Regions from separate parts of the Halobacillus sp. 12SKB genome, predicted to be linked through region 2. Evidence: predicted binding sites of a transcription regulator. Region 2 holds the regulator's gene; the other holds the start of a gene.
The links. Region 2 encodes CtsR, which represses protease genes until heat stress. Its sites were predicted from a motif close to ATGGTCAATAAAGGTCAAACA; they were not measured.
Positions count from the first base shown of each region.

Region 1 (10,657 bases), 1.0 Mb from region 2:
TTTGAGAAATGGCTTTGTCTACTTCAGCCCCGTGTACTTCATCCGTTTTTGTAACGGTTTGTCCAAGAACATCGCTCAGACGATTGGCTACAGGATCAAGACGAAGGTCTTCGACAACTTCCCCTTTAGGGCGTCCAAGGTGACTGGCAAGAATGACTTTCGCACCGTTTCCAGTCAGGTGCTTGATTGTAGGGAGGGCAGCTTTGATTCGAGTGTCGTCTGTGACTTCTCCCTCACTCATCGGTACGTTGAAGTCCACACGGCAAAAGACCGTTTTTCCTTGCACTTCAACATCGCGGATTGTTTTCTTATTCATAGAATGACAACCTCCTTGGTTTGTGGTCAGGTTCAACGCCTGCCCTTATGTACGTTTCCACAGTTTCATTGTGCAGAAACGCCGATAAGCAGGATGCGAAAAAACATGGATAAAGGAGGAGGACCTGAGACCTCCTCCTTTCCAGCTTTTTCATAGTATTTTCTAAAACGGCTCAGATATTACAAGCCTTGGTTTTTAAGGTATACAGCCAAGTCTACACAACGGTTGGAGTAACCAGTTTCGTTGTCATACCAAGAAACAATTTTAACCATGTTGTTTTCAAGGATTAGTGTAGAAAGACCATCAATGATAGAAGAGTGAGTGTTGCCATTGTAGTCCGTGGAAACAAGTGGCTCGTCACTGTAGCCAAGGATTCCTTTAAGGTTACCTTCAGCTTCTGCGCGAAGAGCTTCGTTCACTTCTTCAGCTGTTACGTCTTTATCAAGTTCAGCAACCAAGTCTACGATGGAAACGTTGGATGTTGGTACACGCATCGCCATACCGCTAAGCTTGCCATCAAGGTGTGGAAGAACTTTTGCAACGGCTTGTGCAGCACCAGTTGTTGTTGGGATGATGTTCTCAGCAGCTGCACGAGCACGACGGTAATCTTTGTGTGGAAGATCAAGGATCTGCTGGTCGTTCGTGTAAGAGTGAACAGTTGTCATCATACCGCGCTTAAGACCGAATTTCTCGTCAAGAACTTTTGCGTATGGAGCAAGGCAGTTCGTTGTGCAAGAAGCGTTAGAGATGACGTGGTGAGAATCTTTGTCATACTGATCTTCGTTTACACCCATAACGACTGTAAGGTCTTCCTGCTTCGCTGGAGCAGAGATAACGACTTTCTTAGCACCTGCATCCAAGTGTTTCTTCGCATCGTCACGCTGAGTGAAGCGACCTGTAGATTCGATCACGATATCTACACCAAGATCTCCCCAACCAAGTTGAGCTGGATCTTTTTCAGAAAGTACTTTGACTTCTTTTCCGCCGACAATCAGGTTGTCACCGTTTGTTGTCACTTCTTGCTCAAGCTTACCGTGTACAGTATCGTACTGAAGCAAGTGTGCAAGCATGTTTGCATCTGTCAAGTCGTTAACCGCTACTACCTCTACTTCATTGTTGTTCAAAGCAGCACGGAAAACATTACGTCCAATACGTCCAAATCCGTTAATACCAATTCTTACTGTCATGCAAAATTCCTCCTTAGGATGATTGAAATCATATTTATTTAAAGGGATAAATCCCTTATTAACTCTTGGGCTGCCCCTTCATCAGTGATCAGGACATTACTCTGGCCCGGTTGGAAATAAGATGAGATGGCTTGTGCTTTCGAACGCCCCCCGGCAACAGCAATGACATGTTTCGCACGCTTTAGATCTTCTAACTGAAGACCGACCGTACGAACTTTGTGAACGATCTGACCCTCTACGTTGAAATAGTAACCAAAAGCTTCGCCTACTGCGTTATGCTGTTTGATTAATTCCAACTGCTCAGGGGAAGTCTTTCTTCGTTCTGCCATCGTAAGCGCATCGCCTACTCCGTGGATGACGATTTCAGCGTTCCGGATGATATCCAGCACTTCTTTTATCGAAGGCTCTTCTTTTATCGTCTGATAGGATTCCTCACTGAGGGGATCGGGTACATATAAAAGACGATAGTCACCCCTTGCTTTTTTCGCCATTTCCGCACAGATTGTGTTGGCCTGGTTTTCAACTCTTTCACCTAAGCCTCCACGTGCAGGTACGTATAAGCACTGATCAGCTCCAGACAGCGGCGTCATCACTTGCGCGACGGATGCCATCGTTGTTCCGCCTGTAATGGCTATCACCTGGTCAGGCGACATATGTTCTTTCAAATACTGGACACATGCTTTTCCCATCTCTTGTTTTACCCAATTAAGCTCATCACTATCACCAGGAACAACAACGACATGGTCTAAATTTAATTTATCCTTTAATTGTTGTTCTAAAACCTTAATCCCAGAGACCTCTTTAATAAACTCAGCTAACTGCTCAAGAATGTTCTGCCCTTCATAACTTAAGTGCATGCCTCTTGAGGTAATCTCTACAGCTCCTTGTTTATTCAGAAAGTCCACTTCGCTTCGGACCGTACGTTCAGCCAGCTCAACGCTTTCAGCTAACGCTCTTCGGCCTACAGGCTGCATGATCTGGATGTAATACAACAGCTGATAACGGCGCTGTATAACGTCCAGGACATCCGGGAATAATTTTTTTTGTAAGTCGATGAACGCTCTCATGGAAAAAGCTCCTTCTTTGAAATGGTACCAACCGGGATGTATTACGTCCCAGCTAGTCATATTATGTCCCGCTCGGAGCAAAAAAATATCCTATTTCAACTTTATATTAACAGTGGGGTTGTCCACGTGCAAGCGAAAACCCATACGTTTTTCATTGTAAACGCTTCATTAGTTCTATGTAATCAATTTCACGATAATCCAACTCTTCCGCACCGATCTTTAACACCGGTACCTCAAGCAAATACTTCTCTAATAGTTCTGGATCTTTCTCAATATCCACCATGACTACTTTGACATCGAACAGTGATAATAGGCCTTTGATTTCTTCACATAATCCACAGTTTTCTTTTACATATAATACGACTTCAGACATGCACAAGCCCTCCTGAACTTTTCACCTTCATCATACCAAAGGATACACTCCAATATCCATCCTCCTCCAGAGCTTCTCACACAAAAAAAGACACGCTTCAGGAAGCATGTCCTTTTTTATCATAAAAACCATTATCGATTTTCAACTTACGCTTATCCAAGAAATGAGCTAATTCTTCACCTACATAATTTTCAGGTGTTCGCTTCAATGACTTATAGTTGAAGGATAACTTTTGCTGTTCCTGCATATCGAACAAGTGAATCCGCCTGTCTTCAGAAACCTCTTCGGTCGACAACATTTTGTAACGGATTAGGTTTGTCATAAATACCCCTCTTCTAAATAAAGCGAAAAGTCTGACTTTATTTATTCAATCATAACACACAAATAAGGCAAAAAGAACCTACATGACGATAATAAAACCAAATAAACGTTCGTATAATTCCTGTGTGATATCTGTTTAATTAATATTTAAATAACACTCTTGTAACCACCATAAATCACAAAGGATTAGTATATTAATATAATGATATTTTTGTAAAAAAAAGGCCTTCCTTACATTCAAGGAAGGTCTTTTTATTCAGCGCGCCCGAGAGGATTCGAACCCCCGACTGACGTAGAACCGGAATCTACCGCTCTATCCAACTGAGCTACGGGCGCAAAAGCGACATGCATTTAATATTATAAGGAGAATCACCAAAAAACGCAACCCATTTTTATGATCTTCCAGAAAAGCTCCCTTGTGAAGGATCTGTTTCGAAGATTTTATAAGAGCTTAGGGGCTACGGGAAAAGGTTCGCTTTCCATGGGGCGGGTGGGAAGCTGTGAGAATCCCGCGGGAGAAGGAGATAGCAACATCCCGCAGGACGTAGCCCGTGGAAGTTCGACCCTCCCCCACAGGAAAGTGTTCAAATGCGGAATCGCCTTGGTAGACACGAGTGTCTGGGCGATGGAGCTAGACGTGTAGATTCCCAACCACCCCAGGCGCTCAATTCAGTAACAAACCCCAAAACATCTCATAAAAATGTCCCCCTTGCCATGTAGCTTAATTATAGGTTTGGACGTTTATATAGGTAAATTTAGGGTATGATGGTAGAAGGAATTGGAACACATCACATAGAACGAATAAGAATAACCTTTTTTCATACTCAAAAGGCATAACAAACCTTGCTGAAATAAAGGATAAAAGGTCGATTGTTTTTGTTTGACCTTTATTGACCTTATAGGTATGATGAATGTATTCCATCATTATTAATTTGATGTTAAGGAGGAATTTCAAATGAATTTAGTCCCTACAGTTATTGAACAAACAAACCGCGGAGAACGTGCTTATGATATTTACTCCCGCTTACTTAAAGACCGGATCATCATGCTGGGAAGCCCGATCGATGATAACATCTCAAACTCTGTTGTTGCGCAGTTGCTTTTCCTTGCGGCTGACGACCCGGAAAAAGACATTTCCCTATACATCAACTCCCCTGGTGGTTCAATCACGGCAGGTATGGCGATTTATGATACGATGCAGTTCATCAAGCCGAACGTATCCACAATCTGCACAGGTATGGCTGCATCTATGGGTGCATTCCTGCTGAACGCCGGTGAACCAGGTAAACGTTATGCACTACCAAACAGTGAAGTTATGATTCACCAACCACTTGGAGGCACACAAGGTCAGGCTTCAGATATCGAAATTCACGCGAAGCGTATCATTAAGATGCGCGAGAAGCTGAACAAGATCCTTGCTGAGCGTACTGGACAACCAATGGAAGTCATCGAACGCGACACGGATCGTGATAACTTCATGTCTGCCCACGAAGCTGTTGACTACGGCTTGATTGATAAAGTAATGGAGAAAAACGAACAATAAAGACACAAAATCCGCTGTGATTACACAGCGGATTTTTTTGTGAAATATGAAAACGTTCCCTCATTGGAGAACGTTCATTTTTTCACATAAACATCTATTACTCATTTTTCACAAAGTCGGTAAGAACCTGAACTGCTTCTTCCTCATCAGAGCCATCTGCAATCAATTTGATTTCTTCATCGGTCCCGACAGCAAGGCTCATTAACCCCATAATGCTTTTGGCATTTACACGTTTCTCACCTTTTTCAATAAAAACATCTGCGGTGAACTTGTTCGCCTCTTGTACGAATTGTGCTGCTGGCCTTGCCTGTAAACCTGTTTCGAGCTCAATCGTTATCGTCCTTTCAATCACCTGTCATTCTCCTCTCATTCTATATTTCAACTTCTTTGTAAGCGGATTCAATACTTAGAAAAAAGAACGCTCTCTTGTAGAAAGCGTTTATAATTGTATTTCATTATAGCATGAATTTGTTAAGGAAACATTAGTTTCTTGTGTTTTCTGTGACTTCACCTTTTCTAACTTTTTCGGCAAACTCGTCGATTTTACGCAGGCGGTGGTTGATTCCTGATTTACTGATCGATCCACCAGAAACATACTCACCAAGCTCTTTTAAAGAAACTTCCTGGTGCTGCAGCCTTAAAGATGCAATCTCCTGCAATTTATCCGGCAGGGCCTCTAAACCTACTGTCCGTTTAATGAATTTTATGTTCTCTACTTGACGGAAAGCGGCACCGATCGTCTTATTCAAATTCGCAGTCTCACAATTGACGAGACGATTGACGGAGTTCCTCATATCGCGGACGATCCTCACATCTTCAAACTTGAAAAGCGCCTGGTGTGCTCCTATATTACTAATGAGCTCCGTGATTTTATCCGCTTCTTTCAAGTAGGTAATGTATCCTTTTTTCCGACTGAGTGTCCTTGCGTGCAACCCGAAACTATTCATAAGCTTACACAACGCCTCGTTGTGTTCCTCATCAGAAGAATGAATTTCAAGATGATAGGAAGAAGTTTCCGGGTTATTGACTGAACCACCCGCAAGAAATGCTCCTCGTAAATAAGCCCTTTTACAACATGTATCGTTCAAATACTTTTGAGGGATGTCTGGATTAATGGATAGAGGACCTTTCAGGATTTCAAGATCTTCAAGGACGACTTTCGCTTTCTCCGTCATCCTGACAATATAAACATTGTTCTTTTTTAACCTCATTTTTTTCCGGACAAGGAGTTCAACCGGGTAGGGATAAAGCTTTTTGATTAACGTGTAGATCCTTCTCGCAATCGCTGCATTCTCTGTTTGTACATCCAGAATATATTCACGGTTGGAAAGGGAAAAGGTGCCGTTCATGCGAACAAGGGCAGCTAGCTCCGATTCCATACAGCAAGTATCTGCTTCTACATTGGTTAATTCTTTTTTGATCTCTGATGCAAATGACATGATGTACACCCCCTTCTACCTACCACGCAACACCTAAAGCATGGAGTGCAGTAACTTTGCTAATTTATCTGTGTCATGACGTAGCATAGGCTTGCTATGGTCGATGATATCTTCTTCTATGACTTTCAATCCCATGGACTTAATTCTTTCAATATCATAAACAACGGGCTCGGCATTTTCTTCCGCATATGCAGCCCTTACCCCTTGATCAATCGGTTGATTATGCACAATCACTGACTGTAACACATCTTCTCCGATATGATCAAATAATGCCTGTATATGATCAGCAGCCGTGTAACCAGAAGTTTCCCCCTGCTGCGTCATCACGTTGCATATATAAGTGACCATCGCTTTCGTTTCTTTCAATGCCTGACCGATTTCAGGAATAATGATATTCGGTAATATACTTGTATAAAGACTTCCAGGTGAGATGACAATCAAATCTGCGGATTTGATTGCTTCTACGGCTTCCGGCAAAGGCTGAACCGGTGTAGGGCTTACGTACACCCTTTTTATTTTCTTGTTCTGCTTAGGAATACTAGACTCACCGGTCACAACCGTCCCATCCTCCATTTCTGCATGGAGGTTCATTGAATGATTGGCAATCGGATAAATATGACCACGCACGTTCAGGACTCTGGAGATTTCTTTGATCCCTTTATAAAAATCTCCCGTCATGGATGCCATCGCAGCTAGCAGGAGATTTCCCATGGAATGACCGGACAGGCCGTTACCCGCTGCAAACCGGTGTTGAAAAAGCTCAAGGAGCATAGGTTCAGCATCCGATAAGGCAGCGACAACATTCCTGATATCCCCTGGAGCGGGAATGGCCATCTCATTACGTAAGCGGCCGGAGCTCCCACCGTCATCAGCCACTGTAACAATGGCTGACAGGTCGATCGGTAAATTTTTCAACCCGCGCAAAAGCACAGGCATTCCGGTCCCGCCACCTACAACGACGACACGCGGCTTGGTCTTATGATCCATCCGTTACAAACCCTTTCTTTTATCAATGTCTCTGTGAGTGACATGGGTCACGAAGTCGGTAGAGAAATATTCCGATAAGTGCTCAGCAAGTGCTACAGAGCGATGTTGACCGCCTGTACAGCCGACAGCAACAACAAGCTGACTTTTTCCTTCACGTTTGTATTGAGGCAGCATGAATTGCAGCAAGTCTTTCAGCTTTTCAAGGAACTTCTGTGTATCTGTCCATTTAAAAACATAGGAGGATACTTCTGTGTTCAACCCTGTCAACGGGCGCATATGTTCAACATAATGCGGGTTCGGCAGGAAACGGACATCAAACATTAAGTCGGCATCAATGGGTACGCCGTATTTAAAACCGAAGGATACCATCTGAATGGAAAACACCTGTTGTTCCTTTTGACGGTACTTTTCAATAATCCGCTCCCGGAGTTCTTTCGGTTTCAATGATGTTGTATCAATGATCGTTTGCGAACGGCCTCTCAGCTCATCCAGCATTTTTCTCTCTTTGCGTATACCTTCAAGTGGCAGCCCTTCTTTAGCAAGGGGATGGGACCTGCGTGTTTCTTTATAGCGGGAAACAAGCGCTTGATCTTCTGAATCAAGGAAAAGAATATGTTCTTGCAGCCATTCCTCTTTTCCTAGACGGTCAAGAGAATCAAAGAGGGCATCGAAGAATTCCCGTCCACGTAAATCCATCACTAGAGCCACATTTTGAATGTTGTTGCTGGAATCTTTCATCAGTTCAAGAAACTTTGGAAGCAGGGCCGGTGGTAAGTTATCGACACAAAAAAAACCGAGATCTTCAAAGCTTTGAACAGCTACGGTTTTCCCTGCTCCTGACATTCCTGTGATGATTACTAACTGAGTTTCGTTGGCATTTACTGGCATCTTTCATCGCTCCCCATTAGTCAGGTCGTGACGGATCCAAATCTTCATCAATCAAGCGGAAGTCCGTCGTATATACAAATGTTCCATATACTTGCTCTTCACTACTTAAGATGTGCTTGAAAATCCTCCGATCTCCCTCTGCCATCGGCTTTTGAAGAACTTCTTCAACCGGAACCCATTCCAGTTCACCTTCTTCACTTTCATCAAGCAAATCCCCGGAATAGCTCGTACTGTAAAAAGTAAACATCATCCATTCTTGAGCGGTTTTCCCATCTTCCCGCATGACAAATGTAAATGAACCACGAAGCTCTGGATTTTCAATGGAAAGTCCCGTTTCTTCTTTAAATTCACGGACAACGGAATCTTTAATATTCTCTCCGGCTTCCATCTTGCCGCCAGGAGCTACATACCAGCCTCTGCGTGGTTTTTTTAACATCAATACGGAATCATCAACTTTCAAAATACAATTCGCTACACGCTGCATCGTTATGGTCACCTCATTTTCTTTCTAGAGGGCATCTCCACCCATTATACAATGAATTCACAGGTTGCTACAATATTATGTTCCACAGCCTGGATTGAAAACTATTTCCTTTAAACTTATTTGGATAATGATTTCGTTGCTTGCGTTGAGACTGAATGGAACGAAACCTTCGCTGAAATCTTAAAAGAGTACCTACTTGTTAAAAGGCCTAAATTCAACAAATTTCATGTATAAAACAAAAAAAGACACAGATGACGAGCACCTGTGCCTCATAGAGATTAATCTATTAAAAGGGGGTCAATTAATCATTTCCATCGTAACAGGAAAATATTTCATAGGTGTTACACCGGAGTTAAAATGCTGTTTCTTTTTTAATTGACGACCTTCAATTCCTCTAAAAGATTTTCAATATAGTGCTGAACAGATTGTGCGGCGATACTTCCATCACCAGTTGCTGTTACAATTTGACGCAATTCTTTTTCACGGATGTCCCCGGCAGCAAATACGCCTGGTACTCTCGTTTCCATGTTTTCATCTGTTTCGATATACCCTTGTTCATTCGTGATGCCCAGGCTTTCGAACGGTGTGGACAATGGAATCATTCCGATATAAATGAACGTACCGTTGGTATCAAAGTCGTACACTTCATCGGTTTTTTTATTGTGAAGCGTAACGCTTCCTACTTTTCCATCTTTTTCGTTGATGGATTTGACGACAGTATCCCAGATGAAGTCGATTTTATCGTTATCAAAAGCGCGGTCTTGAAGAATCTTTTGTGCGCGTAATTCGTCACGACGGTGAACAATCGTTACTTTGCTTGCAAAGCGTGTAAGATAGACACCTTCTTCGACTGCAGAATCTCCACCGCCTACAACGACGAGTTCTTTATCTCGGAAGAATGCTCCATCACATACTGCGCAGTAAGAAACACCACGGCCGCCAAGTTCTTTTTCACCCTGCACACCAAGTTCTTTATATTGAGCACCTGTCGTTATGATGACAGCGCGTGCTTTGTATTCTTTGTTACCGGCTTTGACTGTCTTGTATTCCTTGCCATCTACGACTTCTTTAATATCTCCATAGGCATATTCTGCACCGAATTTTTTCGCGTGGTCGAACATTTTATTGGAAAGGTCTGGTCCAAGAATGCTTTCAAAGCCCGGATAGTTTTCAACGTCTTCCGTGTTCGCCATTTGACCACCTGGAATGCCGCGCTCAATCATCAGCGTATCCAGGTTAGCACGGGAGGTGTAAACAGCTGCTGTCATGCCAGCAGGGCCTGCCCCGGCAATAATGACATCATAAATGCGATCTTCACTCATCAATCTTCACTCCTTATGAATCCAAATAATCTGAGTTGCAATTCCTGTACATATCATAGTAAATCATACGAAAACCGTCCATTAATGTGCTTACAGAAGAGAGAAATGCATCTTTACCTATTCCTGCTCCCAGGGGCCGCCTTCATTCCCCATCTTAGGGAACTGCTTGCATCCCTCTTCCCATAGCTGCAACGCTTTAGATGGATTGCCCGTATGATAAACGGAGATGCTGTACCACTTGTAGTAAATTCTCCGGCGTGTGACCTGCTTATCACGAAGCGACCTGAACCGTTCAACCGCTTCCTGATAATAACCGGCCCTTGCAAGAGTTTCAGCTACGACTAGTTTCTGCTGTTCATGCATAGGAAATACATTGCGGAGCCGTTCAATGTGGAAAGAAGCTTCTTCCTTCATCCCCTGCTTCAAATAAAAAGTAGCCAAATTCACGTCACAGTGGAGGTTCGACGGTTCGTTGTCCAGGGTCTCTTTTTCGAGCTGAATCGCTTCGTCACGATCCCCGTTCATGAACAACGCGTACGCGTACCGATGTTTGGCGATTTTGAATTCCGGGAATAACTCCATCATTTCATCGAGAACACTTAAGGCTTCCTCCCACTCCTCGTGCTCTAAGTGATAAAAGGCTGTTTCCTGATAAATGATGAGCTCATCTTCATCCTCAAATGCCCAATCATCGTCTTCATCTTCTTCCTCTAATGAATCCAGCATATCT
Region 1 is NZ_JBRFWR010000001.1:1,996,636-2,007,292, reverse strand. Features, by position in the region: gene ACQ4XT_RS09615 (phosphoglycerate kinase) at 1-316, opposite strand, end outside; gene gap (type I glyceraldehyde-3-phosphate dehydrogenase) at 496-1,503, opposite strand; gene ACQ4XT_RS09605 (sugar-binding transcriptional regulator) at 1,542-2,570, opposite strand; gene ACQ4XT_RS09600 (glutaredoxin family protein) at 2,722-2,943, opposite strand; gene ACQ4XT_RS09595 (ubiquinone biosynthesis protein COQ4) at 3,041-3,265, opposite strand; tRNA gene ACQ4XT_RS09590 (tRNA-Arg) at 3,525-3,600, opposite strand; gene clpP (ATP-dependent Clp endopeptidase proteolytic subunit ClpP) at 4,220-4,807, shown strand; gene ACQ4XT_RS09580 (HPr family phosphocarrier protein) at 4,905-5,159, opposite strand; gene whiA (DNA-binding protein WhiA) at 5,290-6,246, opposite strand; gene mgfK (gluconeogenesis morphogenetic factor MgfK) at 6,280-7,233, opposite strand; gene rapZ (RNase adapter RapZ) at 7,237-8,121, opposite strand; gene ACQ4XT_RS09560 (8-oxo-dGTP diphosphatase) at 8,138-8,605, opposite strand; gene trxB (thioredoxin-disulfide reductase) at 8,977-9,927, opposite strand; gene ACQ4XT_RS09550 (tetratricopeptide repeat protein) at 10,045-10,657, opposite strand, start outside.
Region 1: a site for CtsR is predicted at 4,142-4,162, ahead of clpP (ATP-dependent Clp endopeptidase proteolytic subunit ClpP). Genes of this name have one in related genera too.

Region 2 (10,657 bases):
CGGATACACAGAACAAAACGACTTCTTAAATATGGCCATTCAAGTGGAAACAGAATTATCCCCTTCCTTATTGCTGGAGTACTGCCAGAGCATTGAACAGGGGCTGGGGAGAAAACGTGTGATAAAATGGGGGCCGCGTACGATTGACCTCGATATTCTGCTTTATAATCAGGAATATATGAAAACAGAGCAATTAACGATTCCCCATCCCCATATGCACGAACGGGCGTTTGTTATGGTCCCGTTAGCAGATGTAGATGCTAAAGCTTACCTCCCTCACTTACAACAAACAGCGGGAGAAGTTCTAGGGTTGCTCCCTTCAGAAGAAGTGAGAAGCATGAGTGAGTGGGGAAGAATTTAGTAATAGTCTGTAAGGTCAAATCGAAGGTGCACAATACATTTGTATTCAATGGGAGTTGAACGAGAGGGGGAAATGCAAGAATCCTTACCCTTTCAACATTGACACGCCCATAGTACTTTTTTATACTAAACGATAGTTAGATGCTGCCAGTCCTATGCTGGCAGTTTTTGTTATTGTAACGGTAAGTACCCAAAAAGATCAGGGAATGGAGTGATAGCAATGACAGAAGAACTCAATGAACATATGCGGGTGCGTCGCGATAAGATGAATACTCACCGCGAGCAGGGCATCGACCCGTTCGGTGACAAATTCGACCGCACGGATTACGCCCAAGACTTAATAGAGAAGTACGATCAATATACGAAAGAGGAACTCGAGGAAAAGCAGTTCCCAACAACCATCGCTGGACGAATCATGACGAAGCGTGGAAAAGGAAAAGCGGGTTTTGCACATATTCAGGACCTTACCGGCCAAATTCAACTTTATGTTCGTAAAGATGAAATTGGGGAGGAAGCTTACGACAACCTCTTCAAGTCTGCGGATTTAGGAGATATCGTAGGAGTTACAGGTGTGATGTTCAAGACCAACGTAGGAGAACTTTCTGTGAAAGCGGCGGAATATCAATTGCTTACGAAGTCTCTACGTCCACTTCCTGAAAAATTCCATGGATTGCAGGATGTCGAGCAGCGTTATCGTCAGCGTTACTTAGACCTTATTACGAATCCTGATAGCAGAGACACGTTTGTTCTGCGCAGTAAGATCATTCAATCTATGCGCCGTTACCTAGATGGGTTAGGTTTCTTAGAAGTAGAAACTCCATTGATGCACGGGATCGCAGGGGGAGCTTCCGCCCGTCCTTTCATTACACACCACAATGCACTGGATATGCAGTTGTATATGCGTATCGCTATTGAGTTGCACTTGAAGCGCTTGATAGTAGGTGGGTTGGAAAAAGTATATGAGATCGGACGTGTATTCCGTAATGAAGGAATCTCTACTCGTCACAACCCTGAGTTTACGATGATTGAGCTGTATGAAGCCTATGCTGATTACCATGACATCATGAATCTGACGGAAAACATGGTTGCTCATATCGCTAAAGAGGTTCTTGGTACAACGAAAGTCACTTACAATGAACAAGAAATTGATCTCGAGCCAGAATGGACACGACTTCATATGGTAGATGCTATCAAAGAGCACACAGGCGTGGACTTCTGGGAGCAAATGTCTGATGATCAAGCGAAAGAGCTTGCTAAAGAACATGGTATTGATATTGGAGATACGATGACATTTGGTCATATTGTGAATGAATTCTTTGAACAGCGCGTAGAGGAAAAATTAATTCAGCCTACCTTTATTTATGGGCACCCGACCGAAATCTCTCCTCTTGCGAAGAAGAATCCTGAGGATGGAAGATTTACGGATCGATTCGAATTGTTCATTGTTGGACGCGAACATGCGAATGCTTTCTCTGAGTTGAATGACCCGATCGATCAACGGGAACGTTTTGAAGCTCAGCTGAAAGAAAGAGAAGAAGGAAATGATGAAGCACATATGATGGATGAAGACTTCATTGAGGCTCTTGAATATGGGATGCCTCCAACAGGCGGTTTAGGAATCGGAATCGATCGTCTAGTCATGCTCCTGACAGACTCTCCATCTATTCGTGACGTTCTGCTGTTCCCACAAATGAGAAATCGTGAATCATAAGCTTTTTAATCCCTCCAGATACTTCTGGAGGGATTGTTTTTTATCCGTTGTATCACTTATTATAGGAAGAGTAATAATCTGAATTATCTTTTTAAGAAAAACCTATTGCGTGGTTTTGGATCCCGTGATATATTATTATTTGTCGCGTTAAGAGAGCGGCAAGCCGCAAACGGCTTAACAAAATAAATCATAAAAAGTTGTTGACGAAAACAACTGCACATGATATATTAATTAAGTCGCTGTTTTGAAGCGGCAAACAAAACATTTGATCTTTGAAAACTGAACGAACCAACCAGTACGTCAAAACATTTCTTCTTTATAGAAGAGATTTGAAACAAAGCACATTCGGTGTGCAAATGAGCAAGTCAAACTTAACTTTTTTGGAGAGTTTGATCCTGGCTCAGGACGAACGCTGGCGGCGTGCCTAATACATGCAAGTCGAGCGCGGGAAGCGAGTGGATCCCTTCGGGGTGAAGCTCGTGGAACGAGCGGCGGACGGGTGAGTAACACGTGGGCAACCTGCCTGTAAGATCGGAATAACCCCGGGAAACCGGGGCTAATGCCGGGTAATACTTTCTTTCGCATGAAGGAAAGTTGAAAGATGGCTTCTCGCTATCACTTACAGATGGGCCCGCGGCGCATTAGCTAGTTGGTGAGGTAACGGCTCACCAAGGCGACGATGCGTAGCCGACCTGAGAGGGTGATCGGCCACACTGGGACTGAGACACGGCCCAGACTCCTACGGGAGGCAGCAGTAGGGAATCTTCCGCAATGGACGAAAGTCTGACGGAGCAACGCCGCGTGAACGATGAAGGTCTTCGGATCGTAAAGTTCTGTTGTTAGGGAAGAACAAGTACCGTGCGAATAGAACGGTACCTTGACGGTACCTAACGAGGAAGCCCCGGCTAACTACGTGCCAGCAGCCGCGGTAATACGTAGGGGGCAAGCGTTGTCCGGAATTATTGGGCGTAAAGCGCGCGCAGGCGGTTCCTTAAGTCTGATGTGAAAGCCCACGGCTCAACCGTGGAGGGTCATTGGAAACTGGGGAACTTGAGGACAGAAGAGGAGAGTGGAATTCCACGTGTAGCGGTGAAATGCGTAGATATGTGGAGGAACACCAGTGGCGAAGGCGACTCTCTGGTCTGTTTCTGACGCTGAGGTGCGAAAGCGTGGGTAGCAAACAGGATTAGATACCCTGGTAGTCCACGCCGTAAACGATGAGTGCTAGGTGTTAGGGGGTTTCCACCCCTTAGTGCTGAAGTTAACGCATTAAGCACTCCGCCTGGGGAGTACGGCCGCAAGGCTGAAACTCAAAGGAATTGACGGGGGCCCGCACAAGCGGTGGAGCATGTGGTTTAATTCGAAGCAACGCGAAGAACCTTACCAGGTCTTGACATCCTTGGACAACCCTAGAGATAGGGCTTTCCCTTCGGGGACCAAGTGACAGGTGGTGCATGGTTGTCGTCAGCTCGTGTCGTGAGATGTTGGGTTAAGTCCCGCAACGAGCGCAACCCCTAATCTTAGTTGCCAGCATTCAGTTGGGCACTCTAAGGTGACTGCCGGTGACAAACCGGAGGAAGGCGGGGATGACGTCAAATCATCATGCCCCTTATGACCTGGGCTACACACGTGCTACAATGGATGGTACAAAGGGCAGCGAAGCCGCGAGGTGTAGCAAATCCCATAAAACCATTCTCAGTTCGGATTGCAGGCTGCAACTCGCCTGCATGAAGCCGGAATCGCTAGTAATCGCGGATCAGCATGCCGCGGTGAATACGTTCCCGGGCCTTGTACACACCGCCCGTCACACCACGAGAGTTGGCAACACCCGAAGTCGGTGAGGTAACCTTTTTGGAGCCAGCCGCCGAAGGTGGGGCCAATGATTGGGGTGAAGTCGTAACAAGGTAGCCGTATCGGAAGGTGCGGCTGGATCACCTCCTTTCTAAGGATATTACGGAAACGTACTGTGTTGGTTGTTCAGTTTTGAGAGATCAAACGATCTTTCAACTTGTGAACCTTGAAAACTGGATAAGGAATCATTGTTTCATCTAACGATGAGACATTTGATGACAAGACATCTAATTGAAATTGTAAACGTCTTTTCACGAAGATAGTTAAGTGAATAAGGGCGCACGGTGGATGCCTTGGTACTAGGAGCCGATGAAGGACGGGACTAACACCGATATGCTCCGGCGAGCCGTAAGTAGGCTTTGACCCGGAGATTTCCGAATGGGGAAACCCACTGTTCGTAATGGAACAGTATCCTATACTGAATACATAGGTATAGGCAGGCACACCCGGGGAACTGAAACATCTAAGTACCCGGAGGAAGAGAAAGCAAACGCGATTTCCCAAGTAGCGGCGAGCGAAACGGAATCAGCCCAAACCAGAAAGCTTGCTTTCTGGGGTTGTAGGACACTCCATTGGAGTTACCAAAGAGGAAGATAGGCGAATCGATCTGGAAAGGTCAGCCAGAGCAGGTAACAGCCCTGTAGTCGAAATCTTTCTCTCTCCGGAGTGGATCCTGAGTACGGCGGAACACGAGGAATTCCGTCGGAATCCGGGAGGACCATCTCCCAAGGCTAAATACTCCCTAGTGACCGATAGTGAACCAGTACCGTGAGGGAAAGGTGAAAAGCACCCCGGAAGGGGAGTGAAAGAGAACCTGAAACCGTGTGCCTACAAGTAGTCGGAGCCCGTTAATGGGTGACGGCGTGCCTTTTGTAGAATGAACCGGCGAGTTACGACCGTATGCGAGGTTAAGCAGCAGAAGCGGAGCCGCAGCGAAAGCGAGTCTGAATAGGGCGAGTGAGTATGCGGTCGTAGACCCGAAACCGTGTGATCTACCCATGTCCAGGGTGAAGGTCAGGTAACACTGACTGGAGGCCCGAACCCACGCAAGTTGAAAATTGCGGGGATGAGGTGTGGGTAGGGGTGAAATGCCAATCGAACACGGAGATAGCTGGTTCTCTCCGAAATAGCTTTAGGGCTAGCCTCAGAATAGAAAGTCATGGAGGTAGAGCACTGATTGGACGAGGGGCCCCTATCGGGTTACCGAATTCAGTCAAACTCCGAATGCCATAGACTTTGTTCTGGGAGTCAGACCGTGGGTGATAAGGTTCATGGTCGAGAGGGAAACAGCCCAGACCGCCAGCTAAGGTCCCAAAGTGTGTGTTAAGTGGAAAAGGATGTGGAGTTGCTTAGACAACCAGGATGTTGGCTTAGAAGCAGCCATCATTCAAAGAGTGCGTAATAGCTCACTGGTCGAGTGACTCTGCGCCGAAAATGTACCGGGGCTAAACACACCACCGAAGCTGCGGATTGATCTTATGATCAGTGGTAGGAGAGCGTTCTAAGGGCCGTGAAGTCAGACCGTAAGGACTGGTGGAGCGCTTAGAAGTGAGAATGCCGGTATGAGTAGCGAAAAAAGAGTGAGAATCTCTTTCACCGAATGCCTAAGGTTTCCTGAGGAAGGCTCGTCCTCTCAGGGTTAGTCGGGACCTAAGCCGAGGCCGAAAGGCGTAGGCGATGGACAACAGGTTGATATTCCTGTACCACCTCCTTTCCGTTTGAACGACGGGGGGACGCAGGAGGATAAGGAGAGCGCGCCACTGGATGTGCGCGTCCAAGCAGTGAGACGGTCGGATAGGCAAATCCGTCCGGCAACGTCAAGCTGTGATGGGGAGGGAAATAAAGTACCGAAGCTCCTGAGTTCACACTGCCAAGAAAATCCTCTAGTGAGGAAAGAGGTGCCCGTACCGCAAACCGACACAGGTAGGCGAGGAGAGGATCCTAAGGTGAGCGGGAGAACTCTCGTTAAGGAACTCGGCAAAATGACCCCGTAACTTCGGGAGAAGGGGTGCTCCTCTGCCGAGGAGCCGCAGTGAAAAGGCCCAAGCGACTGTTTACCAAAAACACAGGTCTCTGCGAAGCCGTAAGGCGAAGTATAGGGGCTGACACCTGCCCGGTGCTGGAAGGTTAAGGGGATGCGTTAGCTTATGCGAAGCGTTGAACCGAAGCCCCAGTAAACGGCGGCCGTAACTATAACGGTCCTAAGGTAGCGAAATTCCTTGTCGGGTAAGTTCCGACCCGCACGAAAGGTGCAACGACTTGGGCACTGTCTCAACGAGAGACCCGGTGAAATTATACTATGTGTGAAGATGCACATTACCCGCGACAGGACGGAAAGACCCCGTGGAGCTTTACTGTAGCCTGATATTGAATGTTGGTACAGCTTGTACAGGATAGGTAGGAGCCTTGGAAGCCGGAGCGCTAGCTTCGGTGGAGGCGCTGGTGGGATACTACCCTGGCTGTACGGACATTCTAACCCAGGACCGTGATCCGGTCCGGAGACAGTGTCAGGTGGGCAGTTTGACTGGGGCGGTCGCCTCCCAAAAGGTAACGGAGGCGCCCAAAGGTTCCCTCAGAATGGTTGGAAATCATTCGCAGAGTGTAAAGGCACAAGGGAGCTTGACTGCGAGACCTACAAGTCGAGCAGGGACGAAAGTCGGGCTTAGTGATCCGGCGGTTCCGCATGGAAGGGCCGTCGCTCAACGGATAAAAGCTACCCCGGGGATAACAGGCTTATCTCCCCCAAGAGTCCACATCGACGGGGAGGTTTGGCACCTCGATGTCGGCTCATCGCATCCTGGGGCTGTAGTCGGTCCCAAGGGTTGGGCTGTTCGCCCATTAAAGCGGTACGCGAGCTGGGTTCAGAACGTCGTGAGACAGTTCGGTCCCTATCCGTCGTGGGCGTTGGAAATTTGAAAGGAGCTGTCCTTAGTACGAGAGGACCGGGATGGACACACCGCTGGTGTACCAGTTGTTCCGCCAGGAGCATCGCTGGGTAGCTACGTGTGGTCGGGATAAGTGCTGAAAGCATCTAAGCATGAAGCCCCCCTTGAGATGAGATTTCCCTTTGCTTTAAGCAAATAAGATCCCTCAGAGACGATGAGGTTGATAGGTCCGAGGTGGAAGCGTGGTGACACGTGGAGCTGACGGATACTAATGGATCGATGACTTATCTATCTGATTATAATCATTCGTGAATGGCAATTGCTTTTCAAACAAGATGTTTCCTTATCCAGTTTTGAGGGTTCACCTCAAACTTTATATTGATGTGGTGGTGAAGGCGAAGAGGTCACACCTGTTCCCATGCCGAACACAGCAGTTAAGCTCTTCAGCGCCGATGGTAGTCGGGTTTACCCCCGTGAGAGTAGGACGCCGCCACGTCATTTGAAAAACCAGAAGATCATTCTTCTGGTTTTTTTCTATATCAACTCCCTTAAACATAGACATAAAGAAAGGAGGGGTAGATTGAACTGGTCATATTTTTTTCATGATGACATTCTTTTGTTTATATTCCGGTTATTCTTTGCACTTATTCTTTCAGGGTTGATTGGATTTGAAAGGGAAGTTAAAAATCATTCGGCGGGATTCCGGACCCATATCCTTGTGGGCGTCGGGGCTTGTATGATGATGCTCCTTTCTTTGTATGGATTTGAAACGTTCATTGATGAATATGAACATGTCCGTTTCGATCCAGCTCGTATCCCGTCCTATGTCATTAGTGGTATTGGGTTTTTAGGAGCAGGAACAATTATCGTCAATGGGATGACGATCAGAGGATTAACAACAGCAGCATCCATATGGACGGTGGCAGGGATTGGTCTTGTCGTTGGTGCAGGAATGTATGATGTGGCAACGGTCACAACGATTTTCGTGCTTATGAGCTTAGTCTTCCTCAATAAAATAGAAAAAGAAAAGTTTAATGGGAATCGGAAAAATATTTACCAAGTGACCATCGCTAAGGATGCACCGGTCAATAATGTATTAACTGTATTTGAACACATGAACCTGGAAATCAGGAAAATAGATATTGTTGCTTTGGACCAAAGCCAAAAGAAAGTAGTCGTTGAACTGAATAAAGGACAAAGGTATAATCGATCCCTTCTTTTAGAGCGTCTGTCTTTGATGGATGGTGTAGAAGAATGCGGACATCAGTATTAAAGGGCTGCACAGTTGATTCTGTGCAGCTTTTTTGTTTTATTTCATGGGGAAAAGGGGAAACATAGAAGATGTAATTCTCCTAAACAAACAAGTTGCATGACAAAAGAAAATGAGTATAATAAAATTAAAGTCAAAGATAGTCAAAGTCAAAAGAGGGGGAGGGAGCATGAGGAATATCTCTGATGTTATTGAAGAATATCTCAAGGAGATCTTAGATGAAAATCGGCACCAGGCAATTGAGATCAAGCGTAGTGAACTTGCCGAGAAATTTGATTGTGTACCTTCTCAAATCAATTATGTGATTAAGACACGTTTTACTGTGGAAAAAGGTTATATAGTGGAAAGTAAAAGAGGAGGCGGCGGATATATTCGTATCAGCCGAATCCAACACCGCAAAGGATCGGAAATGATTGAAGAGGTGATGGAGCTCATCAATCCCCATGTTTCCCAATCGAAAGCCATCGATGTGCTTGAGCGGTTGGTAGACTATGAGATCATCACTGATCGTGAAAGCAAACTGATGGCAAGTGTCATCGATCGCGACGTCCTTGCTTTTTCTTTACCACTTCGTGATGAAGTACGCGCGCGAATCATGACAGCCATGCTATTCACCCTTAAATATAAGTGTTGAGCGAGAAGGGAGAGATTCAGATGGAGTGTCAGAAATGTCATCAGCGTCCTGCTACCGTCCATTTGACGCAGGTGATTAATGGTCAAAAATCAGAAGTCCATGTATGTGAAAAATGTGCGAAAGAAAATGGGTACATGAATTACGGGGAAGAGAACTTCACCTTGAATGATCTCCTTTCAGGTCTATTTCATTCCGAGGGACCTTCTCCTTTAAAAGGGCAGAGCGCTCACTCATATAGTCAAAAACCAAAACTTAAATGTCCTAATTGCGGGCTCAGCTACGAGGAGTTTGCAAGGATCGGAAAGTTTGGTTGTGCGGACTGCTATAAAACGTTCGATGAACGTCTGAATCCCATTCTGCGCCGTGTTCACAGTGGGAACACCAGACATGATGGTAAGATTCCCAAACGTGAAGGTGGCAACTTGCACCTTAAAAAAGAGATGGAAGAATATAAAACTAATCTTCGACAATTAATTGAGCAGGAAGAATTCGAAGAGGCAGCGAAAGTTAGAGATAAGATCAGATCTTTAGAAAGTCAACTGCATCATAGGGAGGATGGTGATGAGTAATGTCTTTGCAGCAATTCATGAATGAAGCAATCAGTCCATGGATGAAACAAGAGGGTCCGGACAGCGATATTGTACTCAGCAGCCGTATACGACTTGCTCGTAACTTTTCCCAGCATCCTTTTCCTATCATTGCTTCTGAAGAGACTTTGAATAAAGTATTGGAATTTTTTCAAGAAGAGTTCCAACAGGAGTCTTTCAGAGATTATAAAGATTTTGAGCTGGTCCAAATGAAAGATTTACAGCCGATTGAAAAGAGAGTACTGGTAGAAAAACATTTGATCAGTCCACATTTAGCTGAGAAAGCGGATAAGTCGGCGTCTCTCATTTCACAAAATGAACAAGTATCAATCATGATTAATGAAGAGGACCACATTCGCATACAGTTATATTTCCCTGGCTTTCAGTTGGATCAAGCACTTGAACAAGCTAGCCAATTGGATGATTGGCTCGAAGAAAAAGTGAATTATGCTTTTGATGAGAAACGGGGGTACTTAACCGCCTGTCCGACCAATGTGGGTACGGGGATGAGAGCCTCTGTCATGATGCATTTGCCCGCCCTCTCCATGACTAATCAAATCAACCGTATGACGCCGGCCATTAACCAGCTGGGTCTTGTTGTAAGAGGCATTTACGGAGAAGGCAGTGAAGCTCTGGGGAATATTTATCAAATATCCAATCAGATTACCCTTGGTAAATCAGAAGAGGATATTGTTGAAGATCTTCACAGTGTGGTAAAGCAGCTGATTGAACAGGAGAGGAAAGCCAGAGAGGCATTGATGACCCGTTCGAGTATTCACTTGGAAGACCGTATCTTTCGTTCCTATGGTGTTTTGACCAATAGTCGAATCATAGAATCTAAGGAGGCCGCGAAATGCCTTTCTGATCTGAGATTGGGCATCGATTTAGGATTCATCGATCATATCCCGCGTACGATCTTAAATGAATTGATGGTTCTTACACAGCCCGGATTCTTGCAACAATACGCTAAGTCTACTTTATCCCCTGATGAAAGGGATATAAGGAGAGCATCTTTAATTCGCGAACGACTTCAATTAGAAAATGAAGAATAATGTTAGGAGGGAATGTCCATGATGTTTGGGCGATTTACAGAAAGAGCACAAAAAGTATTGGCGCTGGCACAGGAAGAAGCTGTTCGATTAGGTCACAATAACATCGGTACAGAGCATATCCTTTTAGGGTTAGTCAGTGAAGGAGAAGGCATTGCTGCTAAGGCTCTGACTGCATTAGGTCTTGAGTCTTCAAAAATCCAGCAGGAAGTAGAGAAATTAATCGGTAAGGGAGAGAAAGTTTCCCAAACGATTCATTATACACCTCGTGCGAAAAAAGTTATTGAGCTTTCCATGGATGAAGCTCGTA
Region 2 is NZ_JBRFWR010000001.1:966,739-977,395, reverse strand. Features, by position in the region: gene folK (2-amino-4-hydroxy-6-hydroxymethyldihydropteridine diphosphokinase) at 1-361, shown strand, start outside; gene lysS (lysine--tRNA ligase) at 581-2,071, shown strand; rRNA gene ACQ4XT_RS04895 (16S ribosomal RNA) at 2,449-4,013, shown strand; rRNA gene ACQ4XT_RS04890 (23S ribosomal RNA) at 4,184-7,099, shown strand; rRNA gene rrf (5S ribosomal RNA) at 7,190-7,303, shown strand; gene ACQ4XT_RS04880 (MgtC/SapB family protein) at 7,388-8,080, shown strand; gene ACQ4XT_RS04875 (CtsR family transcriptional regulator) at 8,247-8,711, shown strand; gene mcsA (protein-arginine kinase activator protein McsA) at 8,732-9,280, shown strand; gene mcsB (protein-arginine kinase McsB) at 9,280-10,350, shown strand; gene clpC (ATP-dependent protease ATP-binding subunit ClpC) at 10,369-10,657, shown strand, end outside.